One region of the Bradyrhizobium sp. LB8.2 genome, then DNA from elsewhere that is predicted to be linked to it. Evidence: predicted binding sites of a transcription regulator. Region 1 holds the regulator's gene; each other region holds the start of a gene.
The links. Region 1 encodes LexA, which represses DNA repair genes until DNA is damaged. Its sites were predicted from a motif close to TGTTCNNNNTGTGTTCNG; they were not measured.
Positions count from the first base shown of each region.

Region 2: a site for LexA is predicted at 1,394-1,411, ahead of recA (recombinase RecA). Genes of this name have one in related genera too.
Region 3: a site for LexA is predicted at 1,500-1,517, ahead of ABIB06_RS23230 (ribonuclease T2 family protein). Genes of this name have one in related genera too.

Region 1 is NZ_JBEPQV010000028.1:14,548-17,753, reverse strand. It holds gene ABIB06_RS28200 (molybdopterin molybdotransferase MoeA) at 1-923, shown strand, start outside; gene lexA (transcriptional repressor LexA) at 1,100-1,801, shown strand; gene ABIB06_RS28190 (hypothetical protein) at 2,191-2,625, shown strand; gene ABIB06_RS28185 (ComEC/Rec2 family competence protein) at 2,764-3,206, opposite strand, start outside.
Region 2 is NZ_JBEPQV010000012.1:41,166-44,371, reverse strand. It holds gene ABIB06_RS16600 (hypothetical protein) at 629-793, opposite strand; gene recA (recombinase RecA) at 1,504-2,592, shown strand; gene ABIB06_RS16590 (hypothetical protein) at 2,861-3,206, shown strand, end outside.
Region 3 is NZ_JBEPQV010000020.1:57,840-61,045, reverse strand. It holds gene ABIB06_RS23245 (DUF3617 domain-containing protein) at 1-438, opposite strand, end outside; gene ABIB06_RS23240 (hypothetical protein) at 484-777, opposite strand; gene ABIB06_RS23235 (hypothetical protein) at 959-1,423, shown strand; gene ABIB06_RS23230 (ribonuclease T2 family protein) at 1,562-2,254, shown strand; gene ABIB06_RS23225 (23S rRNA (adenine(2030)-N(6))-methyltransferase RlmJ) at 2,307-3,167, shown strand.

The DNA of each region.
Region 1 (3,206 bases):
GCGGCGTCGTTCCCGACGGCGCCGACGCCGTCGTGATCCAGGAGGACACGGTCGCCGACGGCAAGCGCATCACGATCAAGGAAGCCGCGATCGCCGGACGGCACATCCGGCCCGCCGGTGTCGATTTCCGCGAGGGCGACGTGCTCCTGCGCAAGGGAAGCCGTCTCACCGAGCGCGACCTCGCGCTTGCGGCCGGGATGAATCACCCGCACCTCGCCGTTTGCCGACGTCCGAAGGTCGCGATCCTCGCCACCGGCGACGAGCTGGTGATGCCGGGCACCACGCCCGGTCACGGCCAGATCGTCTATTCCAACGGCTACGCCCTGCACGCGCTCGCTCGCAGCGAGGGCGCCGAGACCATCGACCTCGGTATTGCCGCCGACACGCTGGAGGCCACCACCGTCGGCATTCGACGCGCCCGCGAGAGCGGAGCCGACATCCTGATCACGACCGGCGGCGCATCGGTCGGCGACCACGATCTGGTCCAGCAGGCGCTGAGGGACGAAGGCATAACGATGGCGTTCTGGAAGATCGCGATGCGGCCGGGCAAGCCGATGATGCACGGGCGGCTCGGCGCGATGGAGGTGATCGGCCTGCCGGGCAATCCCGTGTCGTCCTACGTCTGCGCTTTCCTGTTCTTGGTGCCGCTGATTCGCGCTCTCTCGGGCCGTTCAGTGATTCACCATCGCCGCGAGCGCGCCGTGCTCGGCCGCGACGTCGGCGCCAACGACCAGCGGGAGGACTATCTGCGCGCGCATCTGGAGGAGCGCGACGACGGCACGCGCGTTGCCCTTCCCGTCAACCATCAGGACTCTTCGCTGCTTGCGAATCTCGCTGCGGCACAGGTACTTCTCGTGCGCGCACCGTTCGCGCCGAAAGCCGAAGCAGGCACACCTTGCGAGGTGTTGCGGCTCCCCGTGTGAGCGCCCCGACAACGCATGTTCCGCGAACTTCGCTCTGTTCACGGTAAATTAAGCAGTTGCGGAACACATATCGAACATATAGTGTCCGTTCATGATTTGTTTCGAGCGTGTAGCGGCTTATTGCTGAATTCAGCGTCTCGGAATCGAACGACATCAACCTGGAGACTTTGGTCGAGATGTTAACGCGCAAACAATACGAGCTTCTGCGGTTCATCAATGAACGTCTGAAGGAAAGCGGCGTGCCGCCCTCCTTCGACGAGATGAAGGATGCGCTCGACCTGCGCTCGAAGTCGGGCATCCATCGCCTGATCACGGCGCTCGAGGAGCGCGGCTTCATCCGACGCCTGCCCAATCGCGCCCGTGCGATCGAGGTCATCAAATTGCCCGAGCTCCAGGCCGCCGCCGGCAGCCGCCGCGGCTTCACGCCGAGCGTCATTGAGGGCAATCTCGGCAAGGTGCGTGCGAGCTCCAGCCTGCCCGCGGACGATGGTGAACGTCCGGTCGCGGTGCCGGTGATGGGCCGGATCGCGGCCGGCACACCGATCGAGGCGTTGCAGACCCGCAGCCACACTATCAGCGTACCGCCTGACATGCTTGGCTCGGGCGAGCACTACGCGCTCGAAGTGCGCGGCGATTCTATGGTCGAGGCCGGCATCCTCGACGGCGACATGGCGCTGATCCAGCGCAACGAGAGCGCCGATACCGGCGACATCGTGGTGGCGCTGATCGACGACGAGGAAGCAACCCTCAAGCGCTTCCGCCGCCGCGGCGCATCGATCGCGCTCGAGCCCGCCAACGGCGCCTATGAGGTGCGCATCCTGCCGCCGAACCGGGTGAAAATTCAGGGCAAGCTGATCGGGCTGTACCGAAAGTACTGAGCCTGTACGGCAGTCACGCAATTCCAATTGGAGTGGACGGATTGCCCGCTCCGGCTGGATAGTCATCCTGGTTCTGCACAGATTATCCGGCCGCATCTCCGGCGGTCCATCCTCGACACGCCGCGCCGAGCATCCCAGAGGCTTCGCGGCGTTCCGGTTTGAGGAGACGTCATGCGCAAGGGCATCTCCGGCCGCTGACGTGCGCGACCGAAATGCCCAGGAGCAGGCTTTGTTCCTCGCCGATTCGGGAAAGATAATGTGATCGCGGCGTGCGGAAACCAGCCGCAGATTTGCCCATAACCAAGCAGAGGCTTGTGTGTTTCCACTCTGATAGGGGCCTGCGCCTCGATAAGAGACGCCGGTTGCTATCCCAGCATGAGGAGCACCCGATGTGTGACTACAGCCTGCATGCCATCGCGTCGCGCCCCGCCGAAGTCGGCGAGACGGTCGTCACGACAACCTTCCGCGGCACCTCGACGCGTGGTTTTGCGTCCGCAGCCGATCCGACTGTGGCCGTCTGCCTGCTGCCGGGAACGGAGCTCGCCTTCGCCGACAACATCCGCTACGACAATCGCTGGATCTGGACACGCACGATCAATTCCCGTGTCGGCAAGTTCGGCAAGATCGATCCGCACATTCCCGACCGCCATCATGACGCGATCGAATTCCCCGACGGCAAATACGTGCTGGTGACCCAGCTTGTCGAAGGACAGCGCGCGACCGTGCTGCAACTGCCGGTGACGCTGCCGGCCGGCGAGCGCGAGCACAAGCCGCAGATCATGGCCAACAGGCAGCCAACCATCACGCGCCTGCCGATCGGCTGACACGGTCGCCCTCCGGCCACGGGATCGGAGGCCAGGATTGATTTGCAATCGCCGGCCGTGGCCGGCGAGGTGGTGTGGTTTGCGTCCAGCGAATCCGATCGGATGCACCAGCCGACTGCATCTCTCCGCACGATCCGATTAATCGTCGGCTTGCAAATCGATTTCCGCCGGCGTTGCGTCCTTGCTGCGTGGCGGGATCGCTTTCGGCGCAAGACTGCCGTCGAAATCACCTTCGCCTGAGCCGGCCGGCAACCAGGGACGGCTCGTGCCTCTTTCCCTCACCGCCTGAACTGCAAAGCCGTCACCACGCTGCGTCAGCGCCAGCGCGCTCTGGCTCGCGAGCCGCCGTCGATCGACCACCATCGCGGCGCAATCGGGCGGCGCGGGACGTGCCGTCACCACCAGCGCGGCGCGGTTGCAATCGTCCGCCAGCGCGTCGATGCGCAGTGCCAGCGCGACCAGCCGCCCATCGGCGAGCGGCGTCACGCAGCCGGATTCATCGCAAGACACGCCGGCGGCCAGCGAGGCGCTGGCGGCATCGCGCGGATCGGCGTCGGCAGCCAACCACTCCTTGAGCAAAA
Region 2 (3,206 bases), on a different contig from region 1:
AGACCAGGAGAGCAGGCTTGCGCGCGCCTGACAGTGGCGGCGAAAGTCGAGGCCGCAGACTGGCCCCGCACACGTCCCAATTTCGACATCCGTTCGCACAACTCAGAACACAAGGGCGGGCGAGATTTCGCACCGACGGTGCGGCCATGGGGGAGACGTGGCGCGCCGGCAACGGGGTGGCATCATGGACAACGTAGAGCGGTCATTCGCCGCCGCGACGGCGGCTGGCTTCGTGGTGCTGGTGATCGGCATCGGGTTGCTGGTTCTGCTGTAGGGGTGGTGCAGGCATGCCGTGAGACGGCGGCCGGCCCGATCCAAATTGCGCTCCAGTGGTGGAAGACGCATGCGCGCCTTTCAAAAAACGCGAAAACAACCCCATGCACAGTAGCTCTCTGGAAAATGTTCGCGTTCCATCAATGACTTACCGGTAGTATCGCGATACCACATCGTGCCCGGACTCGCCACCGGGATATGCAAATCTCGATTCCCGTGTCGGTCCCTTGCGATGAACAGGCGGCCGCTCCCGGCGGGCATTGTCTCCGGCGCGGACCGGGCGGCGGGCACCGCCACCGCCTGCCGCGTCCGGCAGCGTGTCCTTTCGTCAGCGCCGAAGCCCGTCCTGTGCGGATTAATGAACCCTGATCGCGTCCAGCGGCAAACGGAGCTCGGCGGCCCGCTCTTCGCGGTCCTTCTTGCGAAACTCGTTTTCCTTGCGCTCGAACTTGATCATCTCTTCCCGCGCGGCCTCCAGCAGGGGATTGCGCCTGGTCGTATCGTGGTGCGTGTCCGTCATGACTGAGGTCCCCGGAGTTGCGGTCCCGTGTCCCGGAAGAAGGCCGCAGACCGCAAAAAGGTTCGGTGCCGCAGGATTACGGAATTCTGACGGCGTGCAGGTCATCGATCTTTGATGTGCGTCAGCTTTGGTCGAGGAGGGACGCCGGAATTACGATGGAACGAAAGAGGCCGCCCACTGAGGCGGCTCTTCCTTCGACTATCGCTTATCAGCTTGCCCGTGATTTGTTCCGCTATCCGGACCAATGTATGTGCCGGTCCGCATACATTGCTTCCAAGCCCCCTCGCACTTGTTTGAGCCCTTAGACAGGCAGATATTTTTGTAGTCTGAGCATGACATCGCTTGAGCAGGATGCGCCGTGACAATCCCGATTGAAGCAGCAATCCACAAAACCAACCACTTGTTCATTACGTCTCCCCCATTCAATCCGGCAGATCATACATACAATCCGAGGGAAATCGCCTCTCTCTCGTATGGGCGAACAATCAGGAAAGCGGAGAGAGTTGCGATAGGAAAAATTGCTCGTTTTCAAAACAGGCCACGGGACCTTTTCAAACTGGGCCGCCAGGGGTCGAAACAGGCCAGCACCCAAATCTGCAAAAGAACATATTGCGAACCTAGAACAAATAGGGTACGTTGTCTTTATCGACGGACCGCCTCGCCAATCGTTTGTCCCTCACGCGAATCCTCGGCATAAGGAGCACGACCCGATGTCCACCACTGCGCTGCGTATCGTCGAAGGATCCTCCATGGACAAGAGTAAAGCCCTGGCCGCCGCGCTCTCTCAGATCGAGAGGCAGTTCGGCAAGGGCTCGGTGATGAAGCTCGGCAAGAACGACCGTTCGATGGATGTCGAGGCGATTTCCTCGGGTTCGCTGGGGCTGGATATTGCGCTTGGGATCGGCGGTCTGCCGAGGGGGCGTGTCGTGGAAATCTACGGACCGGAATCCTCAGGCAAGACCACGCTGGCGCTGCACACGGTGGCGGAAGGGCAGAAGAAGGGCGGTATCTGCGCCTTCATCGACGCCGAGCACGCGCTCGACCCGGTCTATGCGCGCAAGCTGGGCGTTAACATCGACGAGCTTTTGATTTCGCAGCCCGACACCGGCGAGCAGGCGCTGGAAATCTGCGACACGCTGGTGCGCTCGGGTGCGGTGGATGTGCTGGTGATCGATTCGGTTGCGGCGCTGGTACCGAAAGCCGAGCTCGAGGGCGAGATGGGCGATGCGTTGCCGGGTCTGCAGGCCCGCCTGATGAGCCAGGCGCTGCGCAAGCTGACCGCGTCCATCAACAAGTCCAACACCATGGTCATTTTCATCAACCAGATCCGGATGAAGATCGGCGTGATGTACGGTTCGCCGGAAACCACCACCGGCGGCAACGCGCTGAAGTTCTACGCCTCCATCCGTTTGGACATTCGCCGCATCGGCGCGATCAAGGAGCGTGACGAGGTGGTCGGCAACACCACGCGGGTCAAGGTGGTAAAGAACAAGCTGGCGCCGCCTTTCAAGCAGGTCGAGTTCGACATCATGTATGGCGAAGGCGTCTCCAAGATGGGCGAGATCCTCGATCTCGGCGTCAAGGCCGGCATCGTCGAAAAATCCGGCGCATGGTTCTCTTATGACAGCCAGCGTCTTGGCCAGGGCCGCGAGAATTCGAAGGCGTTCCTGAAGGCCAACCCCGACATCACCGCCAAGATCGAGACCTCGATTCGCCAGAACTCCGGCCTGATCGCCGAGCAGATTCTCGCCGGCAGCCCCGAGCGCGATGCCGACGGCGAGGAGCCGGGGGACGAGTAAGCCTAAACGCGGAGAGTTTTTCGCGAGGAGCGGGCGCTGAGGACGTTGAGTTGCCGACGTCGTCAGTGCCCGTTTCGTTTTGCGTTGCCCTAATCAGGTGGTGTGATGAAGCGTCTGATCTTGACCAGTTCGTCCGGAAGCGGGCTCGCCCGATCGAGGTTAGCGGAGCTTGTCATTTCATCTTCGTTTCACTTCGAGTGGGGACCGCTGCCCTCGCCCGAAAAGCTCGCAGCCTATTTCGCGGCGCGCTCCGCGAATCTCGGGCCAGGTGATCATTTGGTCTGATTGGGGCATCCGGTGGCCCAAGGGCATCAAGGATCGCAAAGACTTGCCCCTTGCGGACTTCTGCGAGCGATATGACGTGATCGAGCTTTGGTTCGATCCAGCTCCCAGGGATCAATTGCAGCTCGTCTGCTTGCTGGACTACCTCAGCTCCTGCTCCTCGCTGGTGCGAAAGCTTAGACTTCGACTTGTGGCATCCGATCTGATGATAGAAAGCGGTGAGGATCTCGCCGCGTCCGAGCCGCACATTCATGTCGCGCGTATCACGGCCCGAGAGTTCGAGACTGCCAAGTTGGCGTGGTCAGCCTACCGCGCAGCGACCCCTGAGGCTT
Region 3 (3,206 bases), on a different contig from region 1:
CTTGCAGGCTCCGAGCCACTTGGCTTCGAGTGTCATCGTGGAATCGCGCCCCGCGGCGCCGGCGGCGCCACCCTGTGCGTGCGACGAGGTCTTCACCGTGTAGGCCGAATTGAAGTCGCCCGTGATCTCGGCATGCGAGGTCGTGCTGATGCCGGCGACACTGCACTCGGAATCGCTGACATAGCCGGTCGCGGTCTTCTTGATGTCCTGCTTGGCGCAGATCTGCTTGGCCATCGGGGAGACGTTGTTGTTCATCTCCTTGTCGACGGTCTCGTCGGTGCAGTGCTGCATGGTCATTTCGGGCACGGGCGTACCGGTCCTGAGCATCTTCAATTCCCAGAGACCAGCTTTGCGCATCGGCAGATCGTCGGCGCTGGCTACGCCGGCCGACAAGACGAGGCAAAGGGCCGAGCCGAGCAAAGCGAGTTTGCGCGTCATGTGAGAAGCTCCCGGCTGAGAGATTGCTGGCGTTACGAAAACGCCTCAGTAGAGCGTGCGGATCGGCTTGTCGGCAGCGCCATAGGGCACCCAGCGGCACGAGAACGAGATGTAGCCGCCCTCATAGGCCTGCACCCCCAGGAATTTCGCGACCTTTCCGTAGCGCGCGCAGTGATCGACCGCGACCTGCCGCGCATCGACCTGGGTTGCCATCGAATAGGCGATGATGCCGCCGGTGTCGTTGCCCTTGAACGGAGGCACCGGAAGGATATCGGCGCGCGCCGACTGGCTCGCCATCATACCCAAGGCAAGTAGGCCCGCGGCCGCAATGATTCGCATTCCCGTCACTCCGATTGGTTGGTGGCAGTTTACGGTGCCGGGGCGGCGGTGGAAAGAACGGAAGGCCGGTTGCTGCGACCTTGTGGTCAACTCGTCGGCAAGTGTTGCCGCGCTGCACTTGACCCCGCGCGGCCTTCACGGCACCGTCCGTCCCTCGCAGATCATGCTGTCTGGATTGCCCATGCGCGCCTCGACCTCCCTGAAATCGCTCCGCTTTGCCGCCGTGCTCGGCCTCCTGTTCGGGGCGCTGTCGCTCGGTGAGGCCAGGGCCGCCAATCCGCTGGAGCTGAATTTCTGGCTGAGCGGGCCGCGCTATGACGGCAACGTCTCCGAATGCGACAGGGCGCTGCCGACGATCGCTTCCCAGTTCCTGGAGAAGGAAAGCTCGTTCTGGAATTCCTCGTTGAAGATCACCGGCTTCGCCGCGGTTCGCGAGACCGCGTTCCGGCCCTGGGCACCCGATAACATTCCGCGCCGCTTTTGCAGCGGCGAGGCCATGCTCACGGACGGCAAGATGCGCAAGGTGCACTTCTCGATCATCGAGGATGGCGGCTTCGCCAGCTTCGGCCAGGGCGTCGAATGGTGCGTGGTCGGGCTCGACCGCAACTGGGCCTACAACCCGTCCTGCCGCGCCGCCAAGCCTTAAGCAGCCTAAGCCTTAAGCAGCCCAGCCTCAGTCGAAGAAGCTCTGATTCGGTTGGCTGAAATGGCCGCCTGAATTTTGTTCTTGAAATGTTCCTATCGCCTGCTAGGCTTGCTGCACAGTCTAGTTGAGGGGGTCGCCATGTTTCATTCCAGATTGCATTCGTTCTCCCGCCTGATGATCTCGCTGACGCTCGCGGCCGGGCTGGCTGCGCTGGCCGGCGGCGCGAAGGCCGAGGACAAGCGGCAGAACGCGCCCGGCGAATTCGATTTTTATGTGCTGTCGCTGTCGTGGTCGCCCTCCTTCTGCGAGGAGGCGGCAGAGCGCGGCGGCCGCTCGCAGATCCAGTGCAGCGGACGGCCCTACTCTTTCGTGGTGCATGGTCTGTGGCCGCAATATGAGAACGGTTTTCCGGAATATTGCCAGCGGCCGTCGCCGCGGCTGAATCGCAGCATCGTCTCCTCGATGCTCGATCTGATGCCGGCGCCGGGGCTGATTTTCAACGAGTGGGACAAGCACGGCACCTGCTCGGGGCTCGCCGACCGCAGCTATTTCGAAACGATCCGAAAGGCGCGCGCCGCGATCAAGATTCCGGCCGAATATCTCGATCTATCGCAGGCCAAGACCGTGGCGCCGGCTGAGGTGGAGGAGGCCTTCATCAAGGCCAATCCGGGCCTCGGCAACGCCGCCGTCTCGATCACGTGCAACCGGACGCGGCTGTCCGAAGTCCGCATCTGCCTCAGCAAGGACCTGCAATTCCGCGCCTGCGAGGAGATCGACCGCCGCGCCTGCCGCCGCGACCAGGTGACGATGCCGCCGATCAGGGGTGGGTAGCCCCGGCGTCGTGCCTCTTTGCTCAAGCCGTCACGTGGCGTAGTGCTCTTGCATGAATTACCGCCACGCCTTTCACGCCGGAAACTTCGCTGACGTCATCAAGCACATCGTGCTGGCGCGCATCGTCACCTATCTCCAGGACAAGCCGGGCGCCTTCCGCGTCATCGACACCCATGCGGGCGCCGGCCTCTACGATCTCGAAAGCGACGAGGCCCGCCGCGGCGGCGAGTGGCTGACGGGCATCGCCCGGCTGATGCAGGCGCGTTTCTCGAACGACACCATCGCGCTGACCAAGCCCTATCTCGATATTGTCCGCGCCTACAATCCGAAGGGCGAGCTCAAGGCTTATCCGGGCTCGCCGCTGATTGCGCGCGCCCTGATGCGGCCGCAGGACCGCCTCGTCGCCTGCGAACTCGAGCCGAAGGCGCGCAAAGCGCTGATCGGCGTGCTGCGCCACGACGAGCAGGCCCGCGTGGTCGATCTCGACGGCTGGATGGCGCTGCCGGCTTTCGTGCCGCCGAAGGAACGGCGCGGGCTCGTGCTGATCGACCCCCCGTTCGAGGCAAAGGACGAGTTCGACAAGCTGGGCGAGGCCTTCTCGGCGGCTTTTGCGAAATGGCCGACTGGTATCTATGTAATCTGGTATCCCGCCAAGAGCCGGCGCGCCACCGACGCACTGGTGCAATCAGTGGCGCGCCTCGCAGCCGCAGCAAAGCCGCCGGGAAATTGCCTGCGCCTCGAATTCAGTGTGTCGCCGCAAGCCGACGGCGCAACTCTCACCTCCACCGGGCTCTTGATCGTCAATCCGCCTTACACGCTGCAGGGCGAGCTCAAGACGATCCTGCCCGAGCTGGAAATGCCGCTCGGCCAGGGTGGCGCTGCCAGATTCCGATTAGAGGTGCCGAGGCCCTAACACTCCGGCATTCTTGGGAAAAATATGCAAGAGCCGTAG